DNA from 4 places in the Sporosarcina sp. P26b genome. Region 1 is predicted to be linked to each of the others. Evidence: riboswitches for the same ligand, from Rfam matches in the RefSeq annotation. Region 1 holds a riboswitch; each other region holds the start of a gene.

Evidence for each region. A riboswitch is a leader RNA that binds a small molecule or an ion and turns the genes downstream of it on or off. The one in region 1 is predicted to bind cobalamin.
Region 2: another riboswitch for cobalamin. It lies ahead of CSV69_RS07140 (DUF4430 domain-containing protein); the one in region 1 lies ahead of CSV69_RS11865 (ribonucleoside-diphosphate reductase subunit alpha).
Region 3: another riboswitch for cobalamin. It lies ahead of CSV69_RS04330 (DUF4430 domain-containing protein); the one in region 1 lies ahead of CSV69_RS11865 (ribonucleoside-diphosphate reductase subunit alpha).
Region 4: another riboswitch for cobalamin. It lies ahead of metE (5-methyltetrahydropteroyltriglutamate--homocysteine S-methyltransferase); the one in region 1 lies ahead of CSV69_RS11865 (ribonucleoside-diphosphate reductase subunit alpha).

The regions. Positions count from the first base shown of each region.
Region 1 is NZ_PDYW01000014.1:25,216-33,483, reverse strand. It holds gene CSV69_RS11870 (flavodoxin) at 1-437, opposite strand, end outside; gene CSV69_RS11875 (ribonucleotide-diphosphate reductase subunit beta) at 1-21, opposite strand, end outside; gene CSV69_RS11865 (ribonucleoside-diphosphate reductase subunit alpha) at 425-2,608, opposite strand; cobalamin riboswitch at 2,807-2,983, opposite strand; gene CSV69_RS11860 (alanine/glycine:cation symporter family protein) at 3,321-4,742, opposite strand; gene CSV69_RS11855 (glycerate kinase) at 4,809-5,930, opposite strand; gene CSV69_RS11850 (DUF2243 domain-containing protein) at 6,311-6,814, shown strand; gene CSV69_RS11845 (cytochrome c oxidase assembly protein) at 6,804-7,637, shown strand; partial or broken gene CSV69_RS17425 (PaaI family thioesterase) at 7,677-7,907, opposite strand; gene CSV69_RS11835 (DUF6518 family protein) at 8,127-8,268, opposite strand, start outside.
Region 2 is NZ_PDYW01000005.1:58,103-66,370, forward strand. It holds gene CSV69_RS07125 (O-acetylhomoserine aminocarboxypropyltransferase/cysteine synthase family protein) at 1-1,213, shown strand, start outside; gene CSV69_RS07130 (glycine betaine uptake BCCT transporter) at 1,261-2,751, opposite strand; gene CSV69_RS17015 (hypothetical protein) at 3,114-3,290, shown strand; cobalamin riboswitch at 3,432-3,616, shown strand; gene CSV69_RS07140 (DUF4430 domain-containing protein) at 3,761-5,890, shown strand; gene CSV69_RS07145 (S-layer homology domain-containing protein) at 5,973-8,268, shown strand, end outside.
Region 3 is NZ_PDYW01000003.1:104,245-112,512, forward strand. It holds gene CSV69_RS04285 (MFS transporter) at 1-468, opposite strand, end outside; gene CSV69_RS04290 (hypothetical protein) at 919-1,284, shown strand; gene CSV69_RS04295 (hypothetical protein) at 1,317-1,736, opposite strand; gene CSV69_RS04300 (3-isopropylmalate dehydrogenase) at 1,985-2,272, shown strand; gene CSV69_RS04305 (hypothetical protein) at 2,384-2,605, shown strand; gene CSV69_RS04310 (immunoglobulin-like domain-containing protein) at 2,704-3,156, shown strand; gene CSV69_RS04315 (hypothetical protein) at 3,162-3,341, shown strand; gene CSV69_RS04320 (hypothetical protein) at 3,477-4,310, shown strand; gene CSV69_RS04325 (hypothetical protein) at 4,460-4,999, shown strand; cobalamin riboswitch at 5,167-5,305, shown strand; gene CSV69_RS04330 (DUF4430 domain-containing protein) at 5,486-7,531, shown strand; gene CSV69_RS04335 (prenyltransferase/squalene oxidase repeat-containing protein) at 7,550-8,268, shown strand, end outside.
Region 4 is NZ_PDYW01000001.1:71,262-79,529, reverse strand. It holds gene CSV69_RS00430 (acyl-CoA dehydrogenase family protein) at 187-1,344, shown strand; gene CSV69_RS00425 (SLOG family protein) at 1,341-1,898, shown strand; gene CSV69_RS00420 (hydrolase) at 1,947-2,486, opposite strand; gene CSV69_RS00415 (malate synthase G) at 2,624-4,813, opposite strand; cobalamin riboswitch at 5,218-5,348, shown strand; gene metE (5-methyltetrahydropteroyltriglutamate--homocysteine S-methyltransferase) at 5,494-7,788, shown strand.

The DNA of each region.
Region 1 (8,268 bases):
TACTCGTGTAAGTGTCGCCAATGTTCGAGCACTCCTTTCGTCCAATTCGTAACGATTTGTTCTTGCATGCCGCGTGGGCTTTGTTCGATCTTCAATGGTTCAAATGGGGAATGATAAAATTTCGCTAGCTTGTCTGCTGCTTTGCAAAATAGATCATCGCCGCCAAACTGGGTATCCCCTGTGCCAAAGACGTAGACGAGCTCGGGTTTATAGCCGACGTCCGCCACGAAATCTTTGACTTCATCCGGCGTTGCCCCTTTTTCCCATGTGAATGAACCGATGCACAACGCGTCGTATTCTTTAACATTTGGGATGAGGCCGATGCCGATACGATAGGTATCGACTTCGACACCTTCATTTTGTAGTCGCTCCGTAATCAATTCCGCTACTTCCTGCGTGTTGCCACTCCAGGATGCATAGGCGATTAAGAATGACACCACTCGCACTCCTCAATCTCCGCTGCGGTTGAACGCATATAGTACGTCGTTTTCATGCCGGATTTCCATGCCTGCAAGTGCAGATCCAAAATAACAGATGCGCGGATGGAGTTCGGTACATAGATGTTGAATGAAATCGACTGATCGATGTGCTGCTGACGCGCGGCATTTTGCTTGATAGACCAGCGCTGATCGACGATGTAAGCAGAACGACGGTAAATGTCATACGTATTGTGATCTAGATCCGGTGCAATAACCGGTAATTTATAGTCTTTCTTCTCTTCATGGTAGAACGGCTTGAACACTGGATCGATGGATGCTGTTGAGCCTGCGATAACCGACGTCGAGCTGTTCGGTGCAACTGCCATCAAGTAGCCGTTACGCATACCGTTCATCGCCACATCCATGCGCAGTTCACGCCATTTATTGGAATCGTATTCGCGTTGCTCGAAGTATTCGCCCGTTTGCCAATCCGAACCATCAAACAATGGATACGCGCCTTTTTCTTTTGATAATTCCATTGAAGCTTTAATTGTCAAATACGCGATATTTTCATATAATTCGTCTGCGAAATTCACGGCTTCATCTGATTCCCACTGAATGTTTTTCAATGCGAGTAAATGGTGCCAACCAAATGTGCCGAGTCCAATTCCACGGTAGCGTGCATTTGTGCGTTGTGCTTGTACAACTGGAATTTGGTTTTGATCGATAACGTTGTCGAGCATGCGTACTTGAATTTTGATCAAGCGGTCTAAAACGTCTGCTGTAACAGCTTTTCCAAGGTTGATCGATGATAGATTACATACAACGAAATCGCCTGGCTTCGTGCGTGTGACGACCATATCGTCTTCGAGTGTAACCGATTCATGTGTAGATGCTGACATATTTTGTAGTATTTCTGTACACAAATTACTAGAATAAATAATTCCTTCATGCTTATTAGCGTTCATACGGTTTACTTCGTCGCGGTAAAACATGAATGGTGTTCCTGTCTCCAGCTGGCTACGTAGGATACGTTTCATGATTTCAATGGCTGAAACCGTCTCTCTCGATAGATCTTCATTGCGGACACATTCTTCATACTTCTCGCGGAATGTTCCTTGTCCTTTTGTTTCATCATAAAAATCTTCCAATGAATAGCCCATTTTCGTGCGAACTTCATGTGGATCGAATAAATGCCAGTCTTCACGGGACTCGACTTTCTCCATGAACAAGTCCGGCAAGCAGACGCCTGTGAAAATGTCATGTGCGCGTAAACGGTCATCCCCGTTATTGAGCTTGAGGTCGAGGAACGTGAAGATATCTTGATGCCATACGTCGAGATAAACGGCTACGGCACCTTGACGTTGACCGAGCTGATCGACACTGACTGCTGTGTTGTTCAGCTGTTTGATCCAAGGAAGAACACCGCTTGACGCACCTTCGAAACCACGAATCGATGCACCGCGTGAACGAACTTTCCCCATATAGACGCCGATCCCGCCACCGAATTTCGACAAGTTCGCGATATCGGTGTTGCTGTTGTAGATTCCTTGCAGTGAATCATCTACTGTATCGATAAAGCAGCTTGATAGCTGACCGTGCATCTTACCTGCGTTCGACAATGTAGGCGTCGCTACCGTCATGTACAAGTTGCTCATCGCCCAATACGCTTCGCCGACTTTATGAATACGGTCTACTGTTTCGTCTTGCATTAACGTCATCGCGATGATTAACCAGCGCTCTTGCGGAAGCTCTACGGACTGCTTCTTAAAGTTTACTGTTACATAGCGGTCTACCAATGTTTTCAAACCGATATATGTGAATAATAGGTCACGAGAAGGATCAAGTAGCTTACCGATTTCCTGTAGCTCGTCCTGGCTGTACTTTTCAGTCAAAACGGGTGTATATAAACCTTGTTCCACCAAGCGTTCTACATTTTTCGCAAAATCGGTATAAACATCCGCTCCACGCAATGCTTTTTGCTTTGCATAGACGTCGAATAAATAAATACGCGCCGCTACAAACGTCCAATACGCATTCGCTTCATCAATACGGCTTAAAGACTCTAGCACCATAGCGTTTGTCCACTCAGTTGCTGAGCTCGCGGGATGACGCTCTTGGAATTTCTCACTCGCTTCGATCAACGGTTCAATTTGTTTCTTGCCGAATTCCTGTTGTAAGTTTTCCATCAATAAATTAAGTCCCACAGATTCTTGAATAATAGCCATTATATCCGCTCCCTTTAGTTAATTAATTCGGTTATGTACTAAATAAAAAAACTCCCGATATAATCGGGAGTCGTCGATTGACGTGTAGTAGATAGCGGAAAGTTTTAGGCAGACTGAAAAAAGACTGCTTTGTGCTTTCACTCTCCAACCCCGAAGAATGTTTTGCTGAGATGACTGGCAGGTCTACTGGCTGGCACATCGTTCTTCCATCTTTCCTTCCCGCCGAAGCAGTGGTTTTCATAAGATAGTCGTCCGTGCCCTCAGTTGCGGGGGCAGCTCCGTTCGTGGCGGATTCCCTTTTAAACGTGGTGGGTACCAATTCATCTAAATGCTGTTACACACTATATATAGTGTGTTGATTCATATATAACCCTAACATGTTGTGTTCAAACATGCAAAACAAAAATCGAACCGATGTTCAGAATCCTTCTTCTGAACTACGATTCGATTTTTCTTATTCAGTATTTTATAGTATATCAAACTTTTTACTTCTTGACTAAATTGTTTGTGTGAACGTTTTTAAATAGATTGTGAAATTAGTGTCGAGAAGGGATTTCCGCTTCCGCTACAATCCTACTTCTTAACGTAAACCACCTAGAACATTCACTGTATTTATTAGTGTCAATTCAAAGTCTTAAGATCAAAACATAAAAGCGCAATATAATCTCTTATCTCACAAACGATCTTCCGCTCTTTCAGCTGTTTCTTCCCAACATTCTGCGCCTTTTAGGCCGGGGATGCTAGCTGATTTGAAGACGGGGTTTCTGCCGGCTTTTCGTTGTTTGGTGAAGTCGTCGAGTACTTTGAAGGCGATTTTGCCTAGGAGTAGAATAACGACTAGGTTGATGATGGCCATTAGTCCCATGAATAGGTCAGCCATGTCCCAGACTATTTGTACTTTTGCAACGGCTCCGAAAAAGACCATTGCGAGTACGAGTACTTGATAAATTCGTTTCCACATGACGTTGGCGTTGATGAATTCGATGTTCGTTTCGCCATAGTAGTAGTTACCGATGATGGAACTGAAAGCGAAGAACATGATCGCTACGGCGATGAAGTATGGTGCCCAAGCGCCTACGTGTACTTCCATGGATGCTTGTGTCAATAAGATACCATTCGTTTCGCCTGATTGGTACAAGCCGCCTAGTAAGATAATGAAGGCAGTTGCTGAACAGATGATGATAGTATCGAAAAATACACCTAATGATTGTACGAGTCCTTGTTTTGCAGGGTGCGATACGTTCGCTGTCGCTGCTGCGTTTGGCACACTACCCATACCTGCTTCATTGGAGAAGAGACCTCGGCGTACACCTTGCATCATAGCCATACCGATTCCGCCACCCATGATTTCTTTAATACCGAATGCGTGCTCAACAATTAATGCGATCATCGCTGGAACTTCTGTAATGTTCAATATTACAATATACAAGGCCACGATAATATAAAATGTTGCCATTACAGGGACGATTGTCTGCGTTACTTTAACAATACGTTGCACACCGCCAAAGACGATTACTGCCGTCAGGACAATGAGTCCAACTCCTACAGCCCAATGCGGAATGCCGAATACGTCAGTGAACGATTGACTGATTGTGTTTGATTGCACTGCGTTAAAGATGAATCCAAAACACATTGTCAATAAAATCGCGAAGACGATACCTAGTTTCCGCCAACCGAGTGCTTTTTGCATGTAATATGCGGGTCCTCCGCGGAAAGTATCGCCATCTTTCACTTTATATACTTGTGCCAATGTACTTTCAATGAAGGCAGTTGCCATACCGATTAGCGCAATAACCCACATCCAAAATACTGCACCAGGTCCACCGATTCCGATTGCTAGGGCAACCCCTGCTACGTTACCTGTCCCTACGCGTGACGCGGCACTAATTGTGAACGCCTGAAATGGTGATACACCGTCGTTGCTATCTTTCTTCTCTACAATTAGACGGAACATCTCACGAAACAAGCGTACTTGTACAAATTTCGTACGAATCGTGAAATATAAACCTGCTGCCAATAAAAGTCCTATTAAAACATATGTCCAAATGAAATTATTCGCCGGCCCTACAAGCCAGTCGATCGCATTTTGAAACATCTGACCACCTCCTTGTGTATTCTATACCCTACTCACTTGCTTACTATGCCTTACATAATAAAATAACTAGCTTCTAGTTTGCAAAACTACAGTTGCTTTATTCTCCAATAAATTTGCTGCGTCGGTCATCAATTCAGCCAACGACTTCTCTCCGTCGTCCAATGCATGCACTTCAGAGAACCATTCGAGTAACTCGGTACGTGCCGCTTCATCAATAGTTCCCGAAATGACGAGGACCGGAACCCCCTCTACTTTCGCTAGCTTCGCGATGCCCATTAACGCTTTGCCGGCAAGCGTTTGCCGATCTGTCTTTCCTTCACCTGTCAGAATAAGGTCAGCAGAAGAAAGATGGTTTGCAAAATCTATCGCTTCAAGCACGACACTGATTCCACTTTCCAGACGTGCACCGCAATAGGCAATTAATGCACCCGCACTTCCCCCTGCCGCGCCCGCTCCGTGCAGCTCATGCAGACGTACACCTGTCACTCTTTCAGTCTCATCCGCAAAATGCTCCAGTCCTTCGTCTAAATCCAAGACCATTTCGGGATCGGCTCCTTTTTGCGGACCGAAAACCACCGACGCTCCTTGGTCTCCAATGAATGGATTCTCCACGTCAGACGCAATGCGAATATCCGCCTCCAATAGTCGCTTATCCAGTTTCGAACTATCGATTTCATCGAAAACAGAAAGCGTGGAGCCATTCATTTCTAACGGCCACCCTGCCGCTTTAAATTTCACTCCGAGAGCTTCAAGCAGACCTGTACCTCCATCATTCGTCGCGCTGCCCCCAAGCCCGATGATCAATTTACGATATCCTTGGTCGAGCGCATGACGAATCAATTGCCCCGTACCGTATGTAGACGCTTTCATCGGATTGAGTTCTTTTCTCGCAAGCAACATCAATCCAGAGGCTTGGGCCATTTCAATAACCGCCGTCTCGCCGTCTCCAAGCACCCCCAGATGTGCATCGATCACTCGGCCAAGCGGATCTTGCACAGACACCGTTTGAATAGTCCCGCCAGTTGACGAAATCAGCGCATCCAGCGTCCCTTCCCCTCCGTCTGCAACAGGTAACCGTACGACCTCTGCGTCTGGAAACACTTTTTTCACTCCATTAGATAAAGCGTCGGCCGCTTCCTCTGCACTCAAACTACCCTTAAATGCATCAGGTGCAATAACAATCTTCACGACTCTCACTCCCTTTAATCGTATTCTAGCAGATTATGCGGGAAAAGTTACCGTAAAATAGTGGATGGTTAAAGTATTTCTATTGAAGGCCTTCAGAGTGCTTTGTAGATGGTTAGTTTTTTGTATAGTTGGGTGGATGCGCTCTATGGGAGGGTTTATTCGCTCTATGAGAGTGTTTATACGCTCTATGAGAGTGTTTATCCGCTCTATGGGGGTGTTTATCCACTCTATGTCAACCTGGATACGCTCATACTTAAGACGCGAGCGCTCTAAACAAGGCTACGTACTGTAATGAGCCATCACATATTACAGTACCCATTATGTATTAATCACACCATTCTCAGGGAACACTACGTACGTGAGGAAAGGAGCAGTAATAAATGGCTGAGTCGCAAGTGAAAAATTGGTCGAATCGAAAAAGTTATCAGAAGAGAAACCTATGGGCCGGCATATTATTCGGACTTGGGTTTGTGGCGTTTTTGGATGAGACACTGTTTCATCAATTGCTGCATTGGCACAAGTTTTACGATAAATCTACAGTGGCGATCGGATTAGTGTCGGATGGTTTATTTCATGCGTTTAGCTGGTTTGCGACGGTTGGTGGATTGTATTTGGTTGCGGATTTACGCAGGAGGAATGCGTTATGGCATAAGATGTTCTGGGGTGGCAAGTTGATCGGGGGTGGCGCGTTCCAATTGTATGATGGGACCATTCAACATAAGGTCATGCGCATTCATCAGATTCGTTATGATGTAGATATCGTTCCGTATGATATCGTTTGGAACGGTGCTGCGATTGTGATGATTGCGGCCGGTCTATTGTTAATTAAGTCAGCGCAACAGGATGCCCGATCGGCGGAAAGGCTGGTGCTTCATGCCACATGATGCCTATCTCAGCGCGACCGATTGGCTGTTTGGGACGCTTGCAGTGATCGCCGTTCTGTTATACGGGGGCGCGGTATTTCATTCCAATCGGCAACGACGTTTGCGTAAATGGCCACGAAGACGGACTGTGTTGTGGATAGCAGGTGTATTCGCTTCAGTAAGCGCTGTTACCGGGCCGCTTGCTGAACTATCACATGATCAGTTCACCTGGCATATGTTGGGCCACCTTTTACTCGGCATGCTCGGCCCCCTTCTATTAGCACTCGCTGCTCCGATGACATTATTACTGCGGACACTTCCCGTTCGGCAGGCTAGAAAGGTTAGCCGCTTGCTAAAAAGCCGACTTGCAGGGTTCTATACACATCCCGTCGTCGCTTCCATTTTGAACATCGGTGGGCTTTGGCTGTTATACACAACGGGTTTGTTTGCGGTCATGCACCACCATCTCTGGCTGCATATCGTGATCCATATACACGTGTTTGTTGCGGGCTATCTATTTACTATTTCTCTTTTATACATCGATCCCGTATCTCGCCGCTACAGTTACCGTTACCGCACCGCAGTCTTTATTGTAGCTCTGGCGGGACACGGAATTTTATCCAAATTACTATACGCCTATCCGCCTGCTGGTGTACCTATTGAAGAAGCGCGTGCAGGAGCGATGCTTATGTATTACGGTGGTGATGCGGTGGATCTTATGATGATCATTCTGTTGTTTAGCAGCTGGTATCATTCGACCAAACGTCAACATAGCCACGTTCCATCTACTCCCAACCGGCAGGCGCACGCAAATGAAATAACACAAAACGCACCCGCTAGCTAATGGGTGCGTTTTAGTATGTATCTATTTCCGATACAACCGTCAGAAAGTGGCATAAACCTTCTCATCCCCATCTTTGACAACAAAGACATCACAGCGACAGACGGCTTGACGTTTACCTGAAGAAATAACTGTCTTCCGGGCAATTATTTTTCCACCTATCGCGGGCCGTACATAGTTGATTTTGTATTCTATGGTCAATACGTTAGGACCTAGAACGGACCCACCTACAAAAGTCAACGCGTTATCCGCTGCATAACCAATAACCCCAACTTGTACAAAACCATGTTGCTATAGTAGATGTTCCATGGTGGGAACTTCTAAAACTACTTCCACTGTAGTGAAATCCAGTAATTTTGTTCCCAAAAGCCCTCTGAAAGATTGGGCTTTTAGTGCTTGTTTACCAATATGAAAAATTTTATTTTCGGTGATTGTACATCCACAAAAAAAGCCCTCTTCATCGATAGGAAAGCGTCCGTAAAGTAGGATAAATCAAAACACAAAGAACCAAGACAATGGTGTCAATTCAATTACACCTGTGACCATAATAGAAAGAATAATCACGATAGACAGTTGTCTAGGGTTTCGGTAGAAGATCACGCACAAAATGACGTACATAATAAGCTCTTCTAAA
Region 2 (8,268 bases), on a different contig from region 1:
ACGTGCGTTGCCAATTCATCGTACGACTTCTTATGTATTCAGAGACACGGAACATGCTCAAAACTTATTTGCCTTAAAAGAAGCAGGCAATATCTATACACGTATCACGAACCCGACAGTAGCTGTTTTCGAAGAGCGCGTTGCACAGCTTGAAGGAGGGACTGCGGCGGTTGCGTTGTCTTCCGGAATGGCGGCCATTGCGTTCTCTATTATGAACATTGCCGAAGCTGGCGATGAAATTGTTGCAGCTAGCAATCTGTACGGTGGTACATACAACTTATTTGCTGTGACATTACCGCGTTACGGTATTACTGTAAAGTTTGTTGATGCTTCTGACCCGAAGAATTTTGAAGCAGCCATTACGGATAAAACAAAAGCCTTGTTTGCAGAAACTATCGGTAACCCAAGCTTGCAGGTTCTGGATGTGGAAGCTGTTGCGAATATCGCGCATGAAAATGGGATTCCATTGCTTGTCGATAATACATTCCCATCTCCATATGGCTCGAATCCGATTGAATTCGGTGCGGACGTTGTTATTCATTCAGCAACGAAATGGATTGGTGGGCATGGTACGACAATTGGTGGAGTAGCGGTCGATGCAGGTAAATTTGACTGGACGCAAGGAAGATTCCCTGGGTTCACAGAGCCTGATGAGTCTTACCATGGCTTACGTTACGGTATCGACACTGCAGCGGCTGCTTTCGCAACAAAACTGCGTGTGCAATTGCTAAGAGACTTTGGTCCATGTCTAGCTCCTGACAGTGCATTCAACTTGTTGCAAGGCCTAGAAACACTTCATTTACGCGTACCTCGCCACAATGAAAATGCGCAGAAAGTGGCGGCATTCCTGCAAGGTCATGATGCAGTAGAATGGGTGACATATACGGGTCTTGAAGATCATCCTACAGCGGAACTGGCTACTAAACACTTGAAGAACGGGTACGGCTCCATCATTGTATTTGGAATAAAAGGTGGTCGCGATGCAGGTCGCGAAGTTATCGATAATGTGGAGATTTGGTCTCATGTCGCGAACGTTGGGGATGCAAAGTCGTTGATCATCCATCCAGCTTCGACTACACATCAACAGTTATCGGCAGAGGATTTGAAAAACTCGGGTGTAAGCGAAGAACTAATCCGTCTATCAGTCGGATTGGAATCGGCAGAGGATATTATTGCGGATTTGAAACAAGCAATTGAAAAAGCAACAAATTGATATACAAAAAAGGAACACCTCGCAAATTTGCGTTGGTGTTCCTTTTTTTACTTGCGTTTTATTCGTTTTCGTTCATCCTTCAATGATTTGAACAGGGAAGTAACCATCATAATCAGTATAATGGAGAATGGCAAAGCGGCAATAATAATGACGTTTTGCAATGCGTCCAATCCACCCACATAAAGTAGGATAATTGCGATGGAAGATTGAATGACACCCCATACAATTTTTAAATTATTAGGCGGAGTCAATGAACCGTACGACGACTGCATGCCGAGTACAAATGTAGCCGAATCCGCTGAAGTAATGAAGAATGATGTAATCAGCAAGATGGCAATGATGGAAATCACAAATGACCAAGGTAGTCCACTGAACATCTCAAAGATTGTCAGTTCAGTTGCGCTTGAAGCCAGGTCGATAATGCCTGCTTTTTGTGTTTCGATCGCTGTAGTACCGAATGCTGCGAACCAAACCATACTCAATACTGTAGGTACAACCAGTACGCCTATCATGAACTCGCGAATCGTTCTGCCTTTTGAAACGCGTGCAATGAACATACCGACAAATGGTGACCAAGCTATCCACCAAGACCAGTAGAAAAGCGTCCAGTCATTGAGCCATGAACGATTTTCAGGCGTCAGTGGTGCTGTACGGAAACTCATTCGAATCAGATGTTCCAAGTAACCTCCGATAGAATCAGTGAACATGTTGAAGATTAATAATGTTGGGCCGAGCGCGATAATGAAGATTAACAAAGCTAATGCCAATATCATATTGGTATTGGATAAAATTCTTATTCCTTTTCCAAGTCCACTCCATGCGGAAATCATGAATAATACCGTCACTATTGCGATGATGACGAACTGTGACCAGAATCCAATTGGGATATTGAATAAGTAATTGAGTCCGGCGTTAATCTGAACCGCACCGAATCCAAGTGATGTAGCTACACCAAAAACAGTAGCGAATATCGCGAATACGTCAATAACCGTCCCTAGTTTTCCGTCCACACGATCACCAAAGATTGGACGAAGTGTTGCGGAGATTAAGCCGGGTTGCCCTTTACGGAACTGGAAGTACGCTAATGCTAAAGCCGTCATACCGTAAACGGACCACGCATGGAATCCCCAGTGGAAAAATGTTTCGCGCATTGCTTCTTTATAAGCGGCTTTCGTTTCAGGAGCTGTTGTAGCAGGGTCTACTGCATAATGCGATAGTGGTTCTGCTGCCCCATAGAATACAAGACCGATCCCCATACCTGCTGAAAATAACATAGCAAGCCATGAAAATAATGAAAATTGTGGTCTATCCGTGTCTTTCCCCAATCGGATTCTACCGATCGGACTGAATATTAAATATACTGAAACGAAGAACAACATGGAAACAGTCAGTAAATAGTACCAACCAAATGAATCTGAAATAAAGTTCTTTATAGTAGATGTGATTTCTTCGAAGTGCACGGGCGCAATCACGCCGTACCCGACTGCCAATACGACAGCCACTAACGTAATATAGAATGATATCGATACTTTTTTCATATGTCCTCCTTATATTTCATGTAGTCCCACGTTGGAGCTGAATAATTGCATCGTCTTCGTAAAATTACAGACATACACTTAATACTACCCACATTCGTAGCGTGTAAACGTTAAAATTTTTACATGTCCTTTACGGTCTTATTACTACAATGATTCATAGTAAGAAAAATTTTTCTCACGCACAGATGCGGGATTCGACTATATACTGGATTATTTTTACGGAACTTCGTGTCGGATGCATTGTGACAGTGTACAACACTTGGTGAAGAATTTCCACGTATAGCAGTGTGTAGTGTTCGTGTAACGTAGAAAGTACAGCCGTGTTATACTAAAGAAACAAAAGATATGAGGAGGAGACTACCATGCAATATTCACAACCTAAAATGCTTCAGCTTGTAAAACATAGTCCCGAGTTGAACAGACGTTTGAAAGAAATCATGAAAGAACACGAACTTGAAAAAAGCTTTGCTTTAAAAGCACTCTATCACGCAGAAGTGAAAGACGGCGGAGTGTACCAGCGAGATTATCAGGAACTGTAAGCTTTTACTCGATGATATGGCTTGAAATAAAATAAACAGTATTCAAAAAAAGACCAATGAAAGAAATCTTTCATTGGTCTTTTATACTATTCTTTTAAAATAACAAAAAGTAGCAAGCAAGCTTGTGATATACTATTGTAAAATTGAATAGAATATTTTGGTTCTTTACATTACTGTAAAGATGAAAAAGGAAACAGGTGAAATTCCTGTACGGTCCGGCCACTGTAAATGGGAAGTATCTTCAGAATACCACTGGTGAAAAACTGGGAAGGTTGAAGATATGATGATCCATAAGTCAGGAGACTTGCCAAAATAACATGCGTTACGCCTCCCAGGAAGAGGTATGCATATTGTATTGGATGTAATAAGTTAGTAGCTGAAGTCCGTCTATACATAGTGCCCTTGTCTCTTTCTGGAGGCAAGGGCTTTTTTGTGTTCAATTTACCAAACTAGGACGAGGGGGAATTGATTTGTTTAAGCGTTATGTATCCATCATGGCAAGTGTTTTACTAGCAGTAACGATGCTGTTACCTGGAAGTAGTTCAGTTGCTTTAGCTAATACGGAGGTTCAGCAGACTAACACGAGCATGCAAGCTGCTACTTATACGATAGATATAGAAGTAGAAGGCTTGGCGGGTGTGATTTTAAAGGAACCGATTCAAATTACAGAGGGACAAAATGCAATAGATGCGCTGAAGAAAGCATTGGATAGTAAAAGCATAGACTACTCAATCACAGAAAGTGAATGGGGAGCTTATGTATCTTCTATTAATAATGAAGAAGCAGGTTCTTTAGGACATTGGGATGGCTGGATGTACTCGGTTAACGGTAAGGAACCAAATGTCGGTGCATCGGCTTACGTACTAGAGCAACAAGACAAATTACGCTTCTATTATGGACGTTACGCAAGTTTATCTACGTCTGGAAGTATCCAGACAGGCTCAGATTCATCAATTACGGTAAATTTAAAAGGCGATACGTTTACTGATCATGCAACGAATCCAACAAATTGGGTTAGCAATCAGTCGAATGTGGAAATCATTTCAATTACGAAAAAATCAAATCAACAAATAGTCATTCATTTCAAAGGAACATTGGATCAAGGATTCTTTCAAATTACTCCTATAGACAAGGTGACAGTAGGGGGAGGCGCGAATTCATTAACTGTTGAAGTTACTGAGGAATTAACACGAACTCAAGATGCAATTCAAAAAGCGGCAAAACAAATGATGCAAGGTCCAATCCAAAGTGAATGGGAAGCAATTGGATTAACAAAAGCAGGTTTTGATATTCACGCTGATTATGAAGAATCATTTTATAGCAACTTTGAGGATCAAATCTTAAAGAAAACAGGAAAAGGTCGTCTGAAAATAACGGATGTTGAAAGAATAGCAATGGCTGCCGTCGCCATTGGAAAAGATCCAAAGAATGTAAAGCAATTTGACTTAATCGAGAAGATTTACAACAGTGAAAACTGGACTTACCTAGACTCTGATAGCATGACGTATCAAGGTAATAATGGTCCAATCTTTGCACTCATTGCATTGGATACAAAAAACTATTCCGTACCAGAGAATGCCCGTTGGAATCGTGAAAAGATTGTTGCTGAGCTATTGAGAACACAATTAGTAGATGGATCATGGAGTCTTGCAAATGATCCTCCAGGAAAGACTAGCTATGACATTACTGCCATGGCGCTAATAGGATTGGCTCCTTATACGGATCAACCCGCTGTTAAAAATGCAGTGGAACAGGCAGTAAACTTTTTATCAAAGAACCAAGGTGCAACTGGCGGGTTTAATGAGGAGTTTGTAGGCGGTATTTCAAGTGAAGCTACTTCACAAATAATTATTGGATTAACAGCAAATAACATTAATCCTCAAAGTGAAATGTTCACTAAGAATGGTATCAACTTGATCGATCATCTTTTAAGCTTCCAAGCTGAGGATGGTGGTTTCAAACATACAATTGGTGAAAAGGGTTCAAATGGTATGGCAACTGAGCAGGCACTACAAGGTTTAGTTGCGTATGACTTATTTATAAAAGGTGAAGGACGTCTATATGACTTTTCGAAAGAGATTTCACAGACCAACCCTGAAATTGAACAAAATACGGCTATATTAAAAGGTCTATTGAATGGTAGTCTATTAAACATTCAGAAGAGTAAAGATAATATCTGGTCTCCTATAGCACTTGAAAATGCACAAGCCAAAGAAGGATACTTCATCGTTCAAGCTGGAGAAAATGGTACTAAAAAAGAAGTGAAAGTACCGAATGGAACGAAAAAAGTATTCTTAGTCGATAACGATCGTTCATATAAGGATTTTGATATTGCTGTAGTTACGCCGAACAAACCATGGACAATCACATTTAATGAAACGGTAAAGGATTCAGTAGATAACCTTTCAAAAATCTACGTTGAAGATATCCAAGGTAGTAAAGTTCCAGTAAATGTAACGGCGAATGGAAATAAAGTGACTGTTACACCACAATCGAACTATACAAGTGGACAACTTTATTCATTATTTATTGTTGAACCGGTATCGGATAAAGATACAACACTTAAACAAGCAACACGTAAACTATTCATCATCCAATAAGACACTTTTTAAAAGAAGAACATAGGAGGTATGCGTTATTTCTATCATCAAAAATTTCACGAAAATAACAGCAGCATTCGCATTGGCGAGTGCAGCTGTCCTCATGCCGATTGCTCCTTCATTTGCAGAGCAACCGACGCCGATCTATGAAAATCAATCTACACAGACATTACAGCACTCTATTACCATCTCTTCTACAGAGATACCGATGCCTCTTTCTACTGTGGAAGTCCATGAAGGTGACACAGTTCTAAGCGTATTAAAACGCAGCGTAAAGGCTAACGACATAAAAATGAAATATAGAGGCGGCGATGGCGAGACCGCTTATGTTGAATCAATTAATGAAGTAGCCGAATTTGACCGCGGACAAGGCAGCGGCTGGATGTACAGCGTCAACGGTACCTTCCCGAATCGTGGAGCCGGTGTCATTAAGCTTATCCCTGGCGATAAAGTGGAATGGAAATATACGACGGATTTAGGTAAGGATCTAAACGCGGATCTATTCCCGTTCCGTGAAGACTTGGAGCCTAAGATTTCAGTATCAGGAGTGACTTCCGGAACAACCGTTACGAAGTCTACTCTTTCTTTCCAAGTGAACGCAGCTAGTTATTTCGGCACAGCACTTCAGCCGACTGCTACTGTAAATGGTAAGCAAACAGTCGTGACGGGAAATACAGTAAACGCAGTATTGCAAAATGGTGAGAATACTATCGTTTTGAAGGCGACGGATGCGAAGAATGATTCGGTTACGAAAACAATGAAGGTTACGTACGCGCCAACTGCGAAACCTGAACCGAACCCTTCACCAAATCCAAACCCAGTACCTAACCCAAACCCACCAACGGAGCCACCGGTAGTGAAGCCAGAACCGGAAACACCGTCTGCTAAAGATTATGCTCAGCTTGTCACTTCAGCAATCGACAAGGCAAGTGCGCAGATGCTTTCTAGTTCGATCGAAAGTGAATGGCAGGCAATCGGACTTGTGAAAGCAGGTAAGAAAGTTCCGGCTTCTTATAATAAAGCGTTCTATGAAAACCTGAAGGATCAAGTGACAAGCCGATCTGGCAAAGGCCGCATGAAGATTACGGATGTAGAACGTTTAGCGATGGCAGCCGCAGCAATCGGTATTGATCCGATGAACGCAGACGGCAAAGGATTTAATTTAATCGATAAAATCTTAAATAGTGAAAAGCATTTGACAGGCGCAGATAGCCTGACGTATCAAGGGAATAACGGTATTATCTTCGCGTTAATTGCATTGGATGCTAGAAATTATCAAGTGCCAAGCCATTCAAAATGGACGCGTGAAAGTCTAGTTGCAGAACTATTGAAACATCAGAAAGACGATGGTTCATGGAGCCTGTCAACGAGTAAAGAAGGATCAACGAGCTATGATATTACGGCAATGGCGTTAATCGGAATTGCACCGTATACCGATCAGCCGAAAGTTCGTCAAGCGATGGACCGGGCAGTGAAGTTCTTGGCGGATGCACAAGGTCCAACAGGTGGTTTTGATGAAGCATTTGTTGGTGGTATTTCCAGTGAAGCGACGTCACAAGTCATTATCGGCTTGACTGCGAATCAGATCGATCCACGTATGCCCATGTTTACAAAGAACGGCATCAACTTGATCGATCACCTATTGAGTTTCCAAACATCTGACGGTGGATTCCAGCATACAGCAGGTGATAGCCGATCGAATAGCATGGCCACAGAGCAAGCTTTGCAAGCATTAGTAGCATTTGATTTATTCACGAAAAATAAAGGTGTATTGTACGACTTCAAAGATGTACCGGTTCTTCCGGCTCCAAAGCCAGATCCTGAACCAACACCTAACCCAGATCCGAAACCAGATCCAGAACCAAAGCCAGAACCCACTCCGACTCCACAGTTTACGGATGTTACAGGGCACTGGGCAAATGAATATATTAATCAGGCGGTTGAGCAAGGAATCGTAAGCGGTTATGAGGATCATACGTTCAAGCCGAATCAATCATTGACGCGTGCTCAAGCGGTATCTATCATTGTGCGGGCGCTGGACTTGAAGACGGATAAGAAAGCACCATTCTTGGATACGCAAAATTATGCGTCAAGCACGCAAGCACAAATTGCGGCTGCCTACCATAATGGTATTGTGAATGGAAAAGACGGTAAATTTATGCCGGCACAAAAAGTAACGCGTGCTCAAATGGCATTGATGTTATTCCGTGCGTATGAAGTGAAGAACGGTGAAGCGTATACGATTAAGCAAGTAGCGCCTTTCCGTGATATTCATTCATACAATATGGAAGCGATACGGGCGATGACGATGCTATATGATTTGAATATGGCTAAGGGAGAAAAAGGCAACTTCATGCCAAGTAACTCTACGTCTCGTG
Region 3 (8,268 bases), on a different contig from region 1:
TACACCTCCGAGTGCCCAGCCTCCTAAGTTCATGGTTTCAGAGACGATAGAGAAGAAACTGTTTGCTTTTACAAGTTGCTCTTTTGGTACCAACCGAGGCAGCATAGCATGACTTGCCGGCGATGCCCAGCCATCCAAAAACGCAATACACCCCACAAACGTTAGAATGATGAATAAATTGGTCGTCGTTTCAGAGATTAATAAAAGCGATAGAACAACCAATAGAATGGTCTTACTTGCTTGTGAATTAACGAGCAATGTCTTTAAAGGAAATCGATTGATCCACCATGGCGCAATAATACCACTTATAAAGCGACCGAACATATTAATGAAAGGCACCAGTGCTAATGCAAAAGGCGACTCCGTAAGTGTGTACAATAAAGAAATAATCCCGACAATATAAAAAACATCACCTAAATTAGCCATTGATTGGCCAATCCATAAAAAACGAAACGATTGATTTTTCATTCTTACTACCCCTTTACTATCAAAATTACATCTGATTTCTTAGGGTAGTTTTACACTCGTAATATTCCTCCTTTAAATTAAGAAAAACATCATATATAGAACACGAAACGTTTACTAAAGGAATTGCAAACTAAAAGAAGAGTAGTAAGAATGAAAGGGACTTCACATAAATCAAATTATAACAACAGTTAGAATATATTTCCATACTATTAGAAGTTATTATATACTGAAACAAAATACGCCATTACTTTCCAATCAATTAGAGGGCGATGTTGTTTTCAATTGGTTGATGTTGATTTTGTAAAACCCAAGATGACAAAGGCAAGGAAATGGGGAAGGTCAATGAAAACATTCATTCGAATATATATTAGTAGGATACATGGGGGATTACGTTGAATTGCAGAAGGAAGATTTACAACAGATTCAAAAAGAACGTATTGGAAATAGCAGATGATGATAGAAAGAAGTGGTGAAATGACAAATTATTATTATATTGCCTCAGATAAAAAGTTGGAAGATGGTAATGCGTCTCTACAATTTGTAGAGACAGAAGAGTGGATCATTCCCGGTTTTGATTATCCCGTTCAACGAGAAATTATAAATGGTGTAGAAAAACAGTGGGAATTGCGTGAGTTACTCCAGTATATCCATAATAATACTGCACCTTATGATGTATGCACCGTTCAGATAGCACACGTAATAAATCCAACTGAATTAACGATACAAAATAAATCAAGTATATTACTACATGAAATTATTGATCCTAAACAACTCCTATTAGCGGAAGGGCAATTATTGACCATAAACAAAGTATAAAGTCTTCAGATTAATATGGTCAATTTTTTCTTTTAGTTCTTTAGAAAAGACGCAACCCAATTTTCAATATCTTTCCGGGTAGCGGATAGAGTGATTCCAAGTTTTGATTCAGTTCCCATATACGAATTAATATAGCCAGTATCCATGAAAACCGTGAACTCATAAAAGTTTTCATCATGAGGGTCTTGTGAATAAGAGAATGAAACGCCTGGTGAAAGCACACTTAAAGTTCCATTATTCTTTCCATCCATTTTCTTCAATTGTTCAAGTAATGTTTCGATATCTTGATTGAGCCAAACAAAGTTATGTGAGTAATTCAAGAATCCGTAAGAGAAGGTTAATTTGAATTCAATTTCGAAAAGGCCATCTTCTGGCTCTCCAATTTTAAATACTTCATGTGTAACTTCTGTTTCGCTAAAATCAAAACTTTCATCTTTTAGTGTATATTCCATAGTCACGTATCCTTTCAATATGAAGATTTCTGTGAAGTGAACTAATGATCGTGTGACACATGAAAAATGATACTATAAAGATCAGAAAAAATGAATCAAGATATCTTTTTATAATAACTTTGTTTCTTGCCATTCAATTAAACTAACGTAGCTTGGTTGTAACACTTAAATAGCAAAGTGTTATGACAAAAATGTCAAATGACTTTAATTCAAATGGGCAAATAGGTTTTTACGAAGGGGAGAGCTAGATGAGTGATTTTTTCTTAATACTTATGGGCGTTTTTATTGTGGTTGCAAATCTTATTGGTTTTATATATTACAAGAAAAAGAAAAGCCTATACTATGCAGCTTTTACCGTATTACTTTCAGCAGTTTTTTTGGGGGCAATCGGTGGCGCAGTAGCACTTTTTGTTATTCGTGATGCTTTTGCGATATTTTACGGCATGCAGATAGGATACTATTTATTAATAAATAGCGCCATCGTTTTATTTATTGCCATTTTAGCAACTATAATAAAAAAATTATCAACACCATGATATAGTACTTGATTATATTTTAGAAGTTGTATTCGATCTACATAAAAACTAAACCCATTGATATATATGATTGTTAAATGAAGTATCCTATTTTGCTTTTCATAGTGGGAGTTGAATGAACTGGTTAAAACTATAACTTTCTCATTTGCTAGTAATGCCTTTAAAGGAACTGAGGCAACAGAGACATTTACTTTTGAAGAATTAGAAATTAATGAAAATCTGAATGAAAAAGAATTGGAAATTGAAATTGACCGGATTTATCAGGAGTGGATTTGGAATAAGCTAAATGTATCGGGAAGTATCGTTATAGACGAACCCAATAGATGTCAATAATGCTTGTTTAGTAAATGTTAGAGACAACCGCGAAAGATTATAAAAAAATATGTGACTTATTTAATTTTTGTCCGTCTAACAGGGTGAGGAGGGATAGAATGAAAAAAAGTTTAATGATGTTGATAGGAATAATAATGATTTTAGCTGCTTGTTCAGAAGAAAATGTCAGTAAGGATAAAGAAGATCTAAAAAAAGTGAATACGATTGATTCAATTTATAAAAATGGAGATATTTCCATTTCTATAGCAGTTAGCCAAAAGAGAGTTGATCAGGGAGAGACACCGATTGTTAGTATAAAAAATGAAGGTGAGACACCGGTGGATTACACAGGGCCAGGAACGAGCTTGGAATACTTCCAAGATGGCAATTGGGTTGCAGAGGATGTAGTCATAGAGGATAAGTTGAATGTATTAGAACCTGGAAAAGAAATCGAGCAGAAACTTTCGTCATCCTATATACAACAAAAAGGTGTTTATAGGATTGTCTTTACATTTCATGCCAACCAGAATGAAGAAAGTAAAAAAATAGCGTTTACGTTTCATAAGGAGTGATCAAAATGGAGAATTCTGTTTTGTGGTCAAAAAAAATTATACCAGTTTATTTTGTAGTAGCTTTTTTAAGTTTTTTGCTCTTCAATAATTACATACAAGCCAATATATTAAGTACTCTATTAATCATTCTTCCTGTTATTGGGGTAGGAATAGCTAGTATTTTGTTTAATTCAAAAAGAAATTAACTCATTTAAAGATAATTAGCTGCAAATGGTGTGGATGTTGGAATAAGGATTTGAAACCGATCAACAATAAGGCCATACTATTAAAACATGTAACTTTTGTAACTTATCTCGGTCTAATAATATTAGGAGGATAGTATGAAAAAGTATAAGCAAAGACCTAGTGTGAAAAGTATCTTGATTGTTGTTGCTGTAATGATGTCTATTGGAATATTCACTTTAATCAATTATGTCCCCCAAGATAGTACAAAAGACAATCAAGATGAGAATGTGGAAATCCCAGCTATTCAATTACCTAAAAATAATACAAATGCAGACATGGTCGGTTTAATTGTGTATAACGGAAAGATTTATACCCAAACAAACACAAAGATAAATGACACAGATGCAAAAGCTCTTAAAGACGAGAAACTCGGAACTACAAAAGGGAATATTGATGAATGGAGCAAGCAAAAAGCCTATGACAAAGAATTAGCTTCTACAATTGGTGAAATGGATGTTTATTCTGTGAAAGGCTATGACCAAGATTTTAGATTAATGGTTTATCATATGCAGGATGGAAACCATTACGCAGAGTTTTTTGAAAACCTTAACGGAATAACAATAAGCAGTGGTGAGGATATATTTGGTAAATTAAATCTGGTGGGAAATATACACTCTGCCCAGTGGAGAGCTTTCAGTGATTGGGATCACGATAATGAAAATTACAAGCCAATTTTCGATATGGACGCACTAAATACTTTCTTAAAAGAGCTGAACAAAACAAAGCCCTATCTTCGTGAACAAAAGTCAGACCCCATAAATAGTTCCCGAAACAATGAAGAATACAGAGAGCTAGCGTTAAAATTACATGATGGTTCAACGGTTAAACTTACTCTTTTAAGAGATGGATATATCTATTATGGAATTGCAGATGTTTATTTTGAGATGAATGAAGGCGTGTTTTCAATGTTTTGGAACCAACTTAAGTAAAGGTAATATTCAACATTCGGGGGCAGTTGCTTGGTAAAAATTACGCTGTTAACGGGCGGTTTAATTAAAGAAGAACTCGATCTAAGCAGAGAGCGAGATAAATGCTTTGAAACGTATAATCAGCATTTAGGATGTGAGGTGTACTGGCAATGATTGATTGGCGTTGGGCTGAAGTTGATACACTAGAAAATAAAGGGGAGTGGAATGAAGCAAAATCACTCTTGATAAAAAAATGGAACCAAAATCCTGATGATTTAAAGACTGTTATTCGTCTTGGCTTTTTTTGTTGGTATGTTCTAACAGAAGAGGGACCAGTAGAGATTCAGGATGTAGACTTTGATGAATTAGAGACTATACTACGTAAGGTTACAGATTTTGGATTGGTTAATTGGTGGACAAATGAGGATTTTTTATGGTGTTTTGGTTTTATGATTTCATTATTCCCATATTATTTTGGAGAATTTGAGCATTGGGAAGAAAAAGGGGTTTCCATGTTAAAGCGTGCTTATGAAATTTGTCCAGATGAACCAGTGTATAAATATTCTTACTTGGGATCTTTTCCGAATTCAGACGAAAATCTTAAAGATGAATTTCAAAAGCTTTATGTTGTTCTTGAAGATAGATTTCAAGGAAATGGAGTTTTATCGGAATACTTTAAAAGCGTTTGGAATTGTTGGCATGAGAGTTGAATTAACGAATGCGGTTATTGAACACCGATCGCTTGCTATAGGAACCACTTTGCTAAATAAAATGCTGTAACTAAAATAGAAAACACAGTCTCATGCGATGACAAAATCGCGCAATGTACTTACACCGTCTATTGATTTTACCCTGCAAAAACTATATGCTTAGTAGCAGTTATATAGAATATTTTGGTTCTTCGTCAAGTAAACGAAGAGTAAATAGGAATCAGGTGAAAATCCTGAGCGGTCCGGCCACTGTAATGGGAAAATATATCCCTAAGTCAGGAGACTTGCCAAAGTATGTAAGCATGACGCCTTCCGGTAAAGGGTGAATTGTGTATCATTCAATTTGCGCTGTCTAATTATTGAACATACATGGTCCCCATCTCTATCAGGAGGTGGGGACTTTTTTAATGAATTAGTCACTGCGTATAGCATGCCTTTACTAGAAAAGAAGGGATGGATTGAATGAGAAAAACGAAAAACACCTTCATGAAATATCAAAACATAATCTATTACAGTCTCATATTCTTACTATTATTTAGCACGATTGCCTATGCAGCCACATCGACTGAAGAATCCGCTCCGTTTGATTTCAATGAAAAAGTAGAAGCTTCTACGCTGAAGTTAGCTAGCGGTAGTGGTGGACTACCTGATGCGGAATCCGATCAAACGACAGATAGTAAGACCGATCAAGAAAACTTGTCAAGCTCGCAACAACCGACAACTCCGGACAAATCGCAACAGAAGCCGGAAGAACAGCCGCGAGAACCAAAAAATACCGAGCTGGAATCGCAGAATAAGCCACTCGCTAATCCTGAGACTACTACACAGGACACGAAACCGGCTCCAAATGACAAAGTCCCTGCTGGTGGCAACACGACACCTGCTTCCGGTAAAACAAAACCGAACAACCATCCAGATATCGAGATCGTCGACATCGCGGATCAGCAAAATCGCTATTTTACAACAAGTATCACCAATAATGAAACCGTTACCGATCCATTGTACAGCGTCACGGTAAATCACTTGGATGAAACACTCATTGCCCAGGAAATGAAAGTTACGGTAAACGGTAAGAAATTGAGTGACTATAAAGGGGTTCTTTTATTAACAGAAGGCACGAACGATATTCAATTCCAAGTGATCTATAAACAATCGGACAATAAACTTTTGCGCGTCAGCCAGTCGTATCACGTGACCTTAAACAGTCAAGATATCGTGATCACAACCGAACTAAAAGACCAAACGGTGACCGAAGACATCATTTCATTCACGGCAACAGCTACGCAAGGTGAACAAGATGCCAAGCTCAAGGTCTTCATGAATAACAAAGAACTTAAACCACTGACTGGCAGTGCCTATAAAGCCACGCTAACCAAAGGAAAAAATACGTTCAAGCTTACCGCGCAAGTAAACGGAAAAATAGCGGAGCAAAACTATATTGTGATCTACGAGAAAGAAAAAATCTCGATCAAGTTGAACACTGACTTAAAAGACCAACAAGCTAACAGCGCGGAGTTTTCATTTTACGCAAAAGCTACTGCGAATGAAGCAGACGTATCACTCAGCATCACAGTGAACGATCAAAAGGTCGAATCGGCAGACGGTATGAATTATGTTGTGCAGCTGAACAATGGAACGAACGTTGTCAAATTATCAGGAAACTATCAAGACGAACAAATTGAACGACAGTATAAAATTTCCTACAACGACCCGAACGTCAATGAAAAACCACAAGTCGATCCCGATGCACCGAAGCTCGTGACCGATCTCAAGTCCGGCAGCAAAGTCAAAGGTGATATTAAAACGATCAACGTTTGGCCAGTGACTGCTTCTGGTGAACGGATCAGAGGGAAAAACGTCCTTGTGCAAGTGAATGGTGAAAACGTGCCATTCACTTGGGATGACAGTGCAAAAACGAGTTATAAACTGACGTTGCAAACTGGACAAAACACCGTCACCATCAAAGTGTGGGACGACGAAGACCGCACAGTGACCGAGACATTCATGATCACGTCCGTTGCACCGGCGGAAGATGGCATTATCGGACAAGTGACGATTAGTCTAGAAGCTTCCGTTCTCGGTGTTCCGTATTTGATCAAACCGACGAAAATGGATATTCATCAAGGGGAAAAAGGGTCGTATATCCTCGACCAATTCATGCGAGAACATGGCTATGATTACGGCAAAACGGGAAATCTCGACAGCAGTTTTTATTTACGGGACGTCAGTAAGCCTGGCATGCTAAATCATGTAGCGATTCCCGACGATTTATGGGAAATAGTAGAGGAGGTTTCCACTACTTCAAATCGCGATGCGTATTCACCGGATAGTCTAAGTGAATTCGATTTCGCGAATGGTTCCGGCTGGATGTTCAGCGTCAATAATGATTATCCGAACTACGGCTTCTCGGATGCCTATTTCTTAGATGGAGATGTAGTGAGAGTGCGCTATACTCTTCATTACGGAAAAGACATTGGTGGGCATGAAGCGTCAGGAAACGGCATGAATGATAATTGGAAGAAAGAATGGTAATGAAAGAGAAGTGACGGAATGCGACAATTAACTGCGTGGCTTGTGACGATTATGATGACGGCGGTAGTACTCCTGCCGTCTATTGCGTTCGCGACACCGGAAAAAGAAGAATCTCTGCTGCAGACGATAGAAGAAATTATTGCGTGGAAAAAGCAAGATGAACAAATTGACGAATCGGCTCCGCTACTCAGCAAGCCGTTTCTAGCGCACGCGGGAAATACGAATGGTGATTGGTATCCGGTAGGCCTCGGCCGCATCGGCTATCCTGACGATTACTCCGCGTATCTAGCGGTCATCAAGAACAATGTTATTGAACGTTATAAAACGAGTGAAAAACTTAGTGAAATGAAAGCGACAGAGTGGCACCGGATTTCACTGGCGATTCTTTCAGCTGGCGGTGACCCGACGGCAGTATCCGGCATCAATCTTATTGCGGACGGTACGTATAACCGTGGATTGACGACGTCACTCGGTGCACAGGGCATTAACGGCTGGATTTGGGGGTTAATTACACTTGACAGTATGCGTTATAAAGTGCCAGAAGACGCGGACATGAAAAGAATCGAAATCATCAAAGAAATCATTTCACTGCAACTCGAGGATGGCGGATTTTCATTCTACGGGAACGAAGCGGAGCCGGATATGACTGCGATGGCAGTACAGGCACTCGCACCGTATTATCAAAGTACCAAAGAATTCACGTATATTCAGAAGGATTTGGATGAAGAAGTAACGAA
Region 4 (8,268 bases), on a different contig from region 1:
TTCTCCATCATACGACACGAACTTTTTTCTTTCGTCAGAATGGTAATTATTTTGTTTTTCTAGTATACTAGAATTTCATGACTCTTGAGAGAAGTACTCAAGGTAATCTATCATTTCTACATACATTTACAAAAAAACACAAAATTAAAAGCAGTATTAGACTGAAGTAGTTAGGACGTGTTACTCGTGTCGACAGAACTTTTTATCACAACGGACTTTCAACGCCGATGGGTCAATGAATTGACTGAGGCAGGTCCGTTTTTCAGTAGCTTTTCAGAACGATCTGATCAGCTCTCAAAATTTCCAAAAGAGAATATAGAAAAACTTGTGGAAATGGGCTATACGACGCTTACCCTACCTAGAGAATTCGGAGGCGCGGGTAGCACAGTGACGGACATGGTTCTTTTCCAAGAGACCATAGCTCGCTTCGATAGTGCTACCGCTCTCGCAATTGGCTGGCATCAAGGAGTTGTTGGTGAGCTGTACGAGAGCCGTAAATGGACGGAAGAACAACTGGCACAGTTTAGTGAAGCGATTCAACAAGGTGCGCTTGTTAATCGCTCCGTTACAGAAGCACAAACTGGTAGTCCAACTCGTGGCGGCCGTCCACAAACAACCGCAGTACGCACTGTAAATGGCTGGGTGATTTCAGGAGAAAAGACGTTTACAACTATGGCGCCTGCCCTTACTCATATCCTTGTATCTGTTTGGATTGAAGAAAAACAGAAAACAGGCTTCTTTTTGTTGCCAAGTGAAACGGCTGGTCTTTCCATTAAAGATACTTGGCATATGATTTCAATGCGCGGTACAGAAAGCCAGACGCTTGTGCTAGATCATGTCCAAGCAACAAACGAACAGTTAGTAGAAGTGAATGAAGCGCCACGCGCTAATAACCAGAATGGCTGGCTTTTACATATTCCTGCATGTTATATGGGAATTGCCCAGGCGGCTCGTGATTATGCAGTGCACTTTGCGGCTACTTATCAGCCAAACAGCCTCAATGAACCTATCGCTTCCCTTTTCAATATTCAAACGCAAATCGGAAAGATGGATTTAGAGCTAATTAAGGCACGCCACTTACTTTACGATATAGCAGGTATTTACGACGATTCTGCGCGTCGGGTTCACTTACAAAATGAGCTTGGAGTAGCGAAATCGATTGTGACAAACAGTGCAATTGAAATTGTTAATTTAGCAATGCGTATTGTAGGTGCAAAGAGTTTGGAATTATCGAACCCTCTTCAGAGACATTATCGCGATGTACGGGCTGGTCTTCACAATCCACCGATGGATGATATGACGATTACAAAACTTGCACAAGCAGCAATAAGTGGACAACAATGATTAAACGTCTACTCGTGAGCGGTTACAAAGCCCATGAACTAGGAATTTTCAATGAAGACCATCAAGGTATACCTATCATCAAAAAAGCATTGACGGATCAATTATTGGCACTTCTAGATCAAGGGCTTGAATGGGTTATAGTCAGTGGACAGCTCGGTGTTGAAACGTGGATTATTGAATGTGTGTGGGAATTGCAGGAAGACTATCCTCAATTACAATACGCGGTTATTACCCCATTTCTTGATCAGCAATCGAAATGGAATGAACTTAAACAAGAAACATACGAGCAGATCATAGCACTAGCCGATTATTCTGTAAGTCTGACGAATAAACCTTATGAAGCACCTTGGCAATTTGTCGAGAAGAATAAGTTTTTACTTCGAAATTCAGATGCTTTGTTACTTCTATATGATGAAGAAAACGAAGGTTCACCAAAGTTCCTGAAAAAAATGGCGGTACAGCTAGCCGAGACAACCAACTATGAGTTATTATCTATAACCGCTGATGATCTACAACTTATCGCGGAAGATTTACAACGAGAACAATGGGAATAAGAAAAAGCGAAATGCCGAAAACAGGCATTCCGCTTTTTTTATTTGGATTTACTTAATTACTTTTAAAACTTGCTTAAATTCATCTGTCCCTGCCTCACCAAGTAACTCATATAAAGCGGTTTCTACAGAAGTTCCAGACACTCCTAGATGCTTCATCTTTTGCAAACCAATCATTTTATTTGCTTCCGTTCTGGAGGTCACAGCATCTACTACTACTTCCACTTCATAGCCCTGCTTCACAAGATCAGCTGCTGTCATATAGACGCATATATGCGTTTCTATTCCCGCAATTAATACTTGCTTTCTTCCCAGCTTCCGCAGTTGGTTGACAAATTCTTCATTGCCCATTGCGCTGAATGTCATTTTGGCAATCGGTCGCTGACCTTCAAGCAAGTTCGATAACGATTCAGTAGTCGGCCCTAAACCATCAGGGTATTGTTCTAGCCATAGAATGGGAACATCGAGTACTTGTAATCCTTTAATCAATTTTTCCAGGTTATCATGCAATTCCTTACTTTCATTGACGATTTGTGCGAGCTTTCCTTGAACATCTACTAGTACGAAAACTGTTTGATTTGTTTGCAACATGTTTTATTCATCCCCTTTTCAACATTCCTGCTAGTATAGCATGTTTACAGATTTATTAGAAAACATCCATCTCTGTTTAGTTACGTAAAAAACCGACTCTCTTTCGTTAGTGAAAGAGAGTCGGTTTGGAATGGTTATTAGTTTTGTACTGTCGCTTTTTGTTTTGCTTTTGCTTTAGCTTCAATACGTCGAGCATGCAAGATTGGCTCCGTATATCCACTCGGCTGTTCTGCCCCTTTAAAGATCAGGTCAGATGCCGCCTGGAACGCGATGGAATCATCGTAGTTCGGTGCCATCGGTTGATACAATTCATCATCCGAGTTTTGCTGATCTACTACTTTTGCCATCCGCTCCAAAGTTTCCTTTACTTGTTCTTTCGTACAAACGCCATGACGTAACCAGTTTGCAATGTGCTGACTCGAAATACGTAATGTTGCACGGTCTTCCATTAATCCGACATCATTGATATCAGGAACTGTTGAACACCCTACTCCTTGGTCGATCCAGCGAACTACATAACCTAGGATTCCTTGTGCGTTGTTATCTAGTTCCGATTGTACTTCTTCAATAGACCAGTCCGCATTAGGTGCCAATGGAATATCAAGGATACCATCGCGGTAATCGATTGAACTGTCGATTCCAGCTTGCACTTCTTTAACATTTACTTCATGGTAATGCAATGCATGCAAAATGGCTGCTGTTGGTGACGGAACCCATGCAGTGCTCGCTCCCGCTTTTGGATGAGCAATTTTCTGTTCAAGCATTGCGGCCATTAAGTCCGGCATAGCCCACATTCCTTTACCAATTTGCGCGTGTCCAGGTAGACCCGCTCCAATTCCGACTGCAACGTTTGCAGATTCATAAGAAGATAGCCATTTAGATGTCTTCATATCCGCTTTACGAATGACTGGACCTGCTTCCATAGATGTATGAATTTCGTCACCTGTACGGTCAAGGAATCCAGTATTGATAAATGCAATACGCTCTTTCACTTCATTAATTGCAGATTTCAGATTCAATGACATTCTGCGCTCTTCATCCATAACCCCAATTTTAATCGTATTGCGCTCAACACCTAGTAGATCTTCAATACGATCAAATAGTTTGTTTGCAAATGCCGCCTCAGCCGGACTATGCATTTTCGGTTTTACGATGTAAATAGAATTGTGAAGCGAGTTTTTAAACTCTGCGTTTTCTTTAAAGTTATGCGTAGCAATCAAAGACGTAAGAACACCGTCCAAGATGCCTTCAGGTACTTCATTGCCATTTTCGTCGAGGATCGCATTGTTAGTCATTAAGTGACCTACGTTACGTACGAACATCAATGAACGACCACGCAGTGTCAACTGCTTGCCATCACCACCAGTATACGTACGATCGGCATTTAGTTTTCTTGTAACTGTTTTACTACCACGCTTGAATGTAGATTCCAAGTCACCCTTCATTAGACCAAGCCAGTTACGGTATACGCCAACTTTATCTTCGGCATCCACTGCAGCAATCGAGTCTTCACAATCCATCAATGTAGAAAGTGCCGCTTCAAGTACTAGATCTTTCACACCCGCTTTATCACTTTTCCCGATTGGATTATTCTTGTCGATTACGATTTCGATATGCAATCCATTATTCACTAACAATACAGCAGTCGGCGCGTCTTCTTTGCCATTATATCCAACAAACTTGGACTCATCTTGCAATAGAACCGTGTTACCGCTTTCAAGCGTCACTTGAAGTTTACCTTCTACAATTTTATAAGCCGTTACCTCTGCATGAGAACCCTCAGCTAAAGGTGCTGCTTGGTCTAATAATTTTTTCGCAAAATCAATAACCTTTTGTCCACGAATCGGATTGTATTGAACGCCAGCTTCAGCACCCGCATCATCACTAATTACATCCGATCCGTAAAGTGCATCGTATAGACTTCCCCACCTAGCATTCGCTGCATTTAATGCATACCGGGCGTTATCAATTGGAACTACCAATTGTGAGCCTGCTTGGTTTGCGACTTCATTGTCAACGTTAGCTGTTGTCACTTTAAAGTCTTCAGGAACTGGCTCTAAATAGCCAATCTCTTGTAAAAACTCTTTATATTTAGCGAAATCAATTTCGCCTTTATTATTTTGGTGCCATTCGCTAATAGTCTTTTGCAATTCATCACGTTTTTCTAATAGCGCTTTGTTTTCAGGAGCAAGTTCATGAATGAGCGAATCAAAGTTTGCCCAAAATTGATCTTTTTGGATTTCTAAGCCCGGTAGAACATCTTCGTTTACGAAGTTATACAGTTCTGTTGCGACTTGCAGTTTACCTACTTTTTCATAATTTGTCATGGAAAAAAGCCACCCCTTAATATTTTTTGCGCTACTCTGTTGTATAACATGTAGCGATGAACACTATTTATCATCGATTATTCAGCAATACCCCATAGCCTGCTAATTACAAAACAGCACATAAAAGATGATTATTTTCTTCATTTGAAGACGTGTTAGTACATATCATACCTAAAGTCTAGTTAACTTTCAACTGAATTGTGAAAATTTTCACATCTCGATTAAGTAGATGTGATTGTAATCATCTACAACAGTTATATAACAGTTTATGTAGAGAAGTCTTCACTCCTCTCGCACCTATCTTTCTACTTTAATAATTGTTCTATAGGTAGTAATCATTAAATATAGATAGCAAGTTGACACCTGTTTTTCCATATGATAGCTTTAGAGACAATCATCTGAATTGAATAGTTTGAAAAATAGGTGAAATGAAAAATTTTTCATTTCCTAATAGGGAATCCTTTCTTGGAGCGGTCCCGCCACTGTGAAGACGCCCAGCGTCCAGCCAGATACCTGCCTATTTTTCACAACGCTTAATCCTACGGTGAATAGGGAAGTGTTAGACACACGCAGTCTATAAATACGTGCTTTTTTATGCATGTGTTTTATACATACGCGACCTTCTAACATTTCCCCGAGAAATGTTTTTTTATTACAAAAATTTCAAGGGGGAATAATCAATGGTTAAAAGTAGTATCGCAGGCTATCCTGTTATAGGTGAAAATCGTGAATGGAAACGTGCACTCGAGGCATTTTGGTCGAACAAGATCTCACAAGACGAGCTTCTTCAAACAACGAAAGAAATTCGATTGGCCAACTTAAAAAAGCAGCAAGAGGCAGGCGTGGACTTAATTGCCGTGGGTGATTTCACATTGTATGATCGCGTACTAGATACATCTGCAATGTTCGGCATCATACCTTCACGCTATAACTGGAAAGGCGGACAAGTTTCCACTTCCACATACTTCTCAATGGCTCGCGGCAATGACGAGGCAGTTGCCTCTGAAATGACCAAGTGGTTCAATACGAACTATCACTATATCGTACCCGAATACGAGGGTCAGCGTTTTGAGTTGACGGAGAACAAGCCACTTGCTGCCTATCGTGAAGCAAAGAACGAACTAGGCATTGAAGGGAAACCCGTTCTTTTAGGGCCTTATACATTATTAAAATTATCTAAAGGATACGCAGAAAAAGACGTACCATCCATCATCTTGCAATTGATTCCACTTTATCAAAAAGTTTTACAGGAACTACAGGATGAAGGTGTGCAGTGGGTCCAAATCGATGAGCCTATTCTATCTACCTCCATTTGCTCAGATGAAATGAAAGCTGTCACTGAAATATATTCACAGTTGACGAAAAATCTCGATGGACTGAATATTCTTTTGCAGACTTACTTTGATTCAGTAGAACATTATGTAGAGACTATCGCATTGCCAGTTGCAGGAATTGGACTTGATTTCGTCCACGGAGGCGAGAAAAACTTAAAGAACTTGGCGCAATACGGTTTCCCTAAAAACAAAGTGCTTGCAGCCGGAATTGTAGACGGACGCAACGTATGGCGATCAGATTTGGAGGAAAAACTAGTATTATCTGAAACAATCCAGAAGCACGTTTCAGCTGACAACTTGTGGATTCAACCATCTTGCAGTCTGCTTCACTCACCTGTTACGACTCGTTCTGAACAGAAGCTTGATGCAACGATCTTGAATGCTTTAGCATTTGCTGATGAGAAAATTGAAGAAATCAAAACGATTCAAACGTCTTTACTACACGGAAGGGAAAAAGTCGCTACGGAATTCAAAAAAAGCGAAGAAGCATTGAACGCATTTAATGCGCTCCCTGCTCGTAACAATAAAGAAGTGCGTGAAGCAACGTCCGGAAGTTTACTTTCCGAAAGTAAACGAAGTTCACTATTTGCGGAACGTAAAGTGAAGCAGCAGGAAAAATTCCAATTGCCACTGCTTCCTACTACTACAATAGGTAGTTTCCCACAAACTCCGGAAGTACGCGCTACACGTAATAAATGGAGAAAAGATGAAATTACAGATCAGCAGTACAAAGACTTCGTACATGCCGAAATTAAAGAATGGATTGATATTCAAGAAGACTTAGGGCTAGATGTATTAGTTCATGGTGAGTTCGAACGGACGGACATGGTTGAATACTTCGGAGAAAAGCTAGACGGCTTTGTCTTCACTGAAAAAGCTTGGGTTCAGTCCTACGGTTCACGTTGTGTGAAGCCACCAATCATCTTCGGAGACGTTGCATTCATTAAACCGATGACAGTCGAAGAATCCGTTTATGCAAAATCACTCACAGATCACGAAGTAAAAGGAATGCTTACAGGTCCTGTAACCATTTTAAATTGGTCATTCGTTCGTGATGATTTGTCAAGAGAAGAAGTGACAAACCAAATTGCACTTGCTTTACGCAAGGAAGTCGAAGCGCTTGAAGCGGCAGGTATTCATATGATTCAAGTAGATGAGCCAGCACTTCGTGAAGGTCTTCCGTTGAAAAAAGCTGAATGGAAACACTATTTAGATTGGGCAGTCAATGCATTCCGCGTGTCTACTGCATCCGTAAAAGATACGACGCAAATCCACACGCATATGTGCTATTGTGATTTCAACGATTTTATTGAGGCAATCAGCGCACTTGATGCAGATGTCATCTCAATTGAAACTTCACGTAGTCACGGTGACTTGGTTGAAGCTTTCAATGAGTATCACTACGACAAAGGAATCGGCTTAGGCGTCTACGACATCCATAGTCCACGCGTCCCAGCCGTTGAAGAGATGACGGAGATTATCAACAAAGGCCTTGAAGTTCTCGAGCCCAACCAGTTCTGGATTAATCCCGATTGTGGTTTGAAGACAAGAAAGCGCGAAGAAACGATTGCTGCATTAAAGAACATGGTCGTCGCTACTGTACAGGCACGTGAAAAGTTAGGCGTAGTTGCGGTTAAATAATGAATTTAGAACTGTCTAAGAAACTATATTCGTTTCTTAGACAGTTTTTTTCTTTGAAAGTTTTTATTAGAGTAGCTGACGCTGGTGTTCGTGAGGGGATTTGCGCTTCGGAAGGACGTATTTCCGGAGGGTGGGCGGTGAACCACCTCTAGTGCAAAGATGTGCTCCTAACGCTTCACTTTTACTCGCAAAAGCCGTAGTTCGCTATGGCTCTCGCACCAATCTCTTGCAATGCGAGTAAGCGATACTCTTTGTAGTGCATTAAGGTTATGGTTATGGTTATGGTTATGGTTATGGTTATGGTTATGGTTGTGATTAATGTTGAGCTTTCAAGGCTATGAGCGGTTATCAAGGTTCTATGATCACTTAGATGAATCTATGAGCACTCGTGGCGTCTGATAGAGCGGATTCTGCGTGCTATAGAGCGCAAAATGTGTTCTATGAGCGCTCAAACGGATTCTATGAGCGAAAGCTGGATGC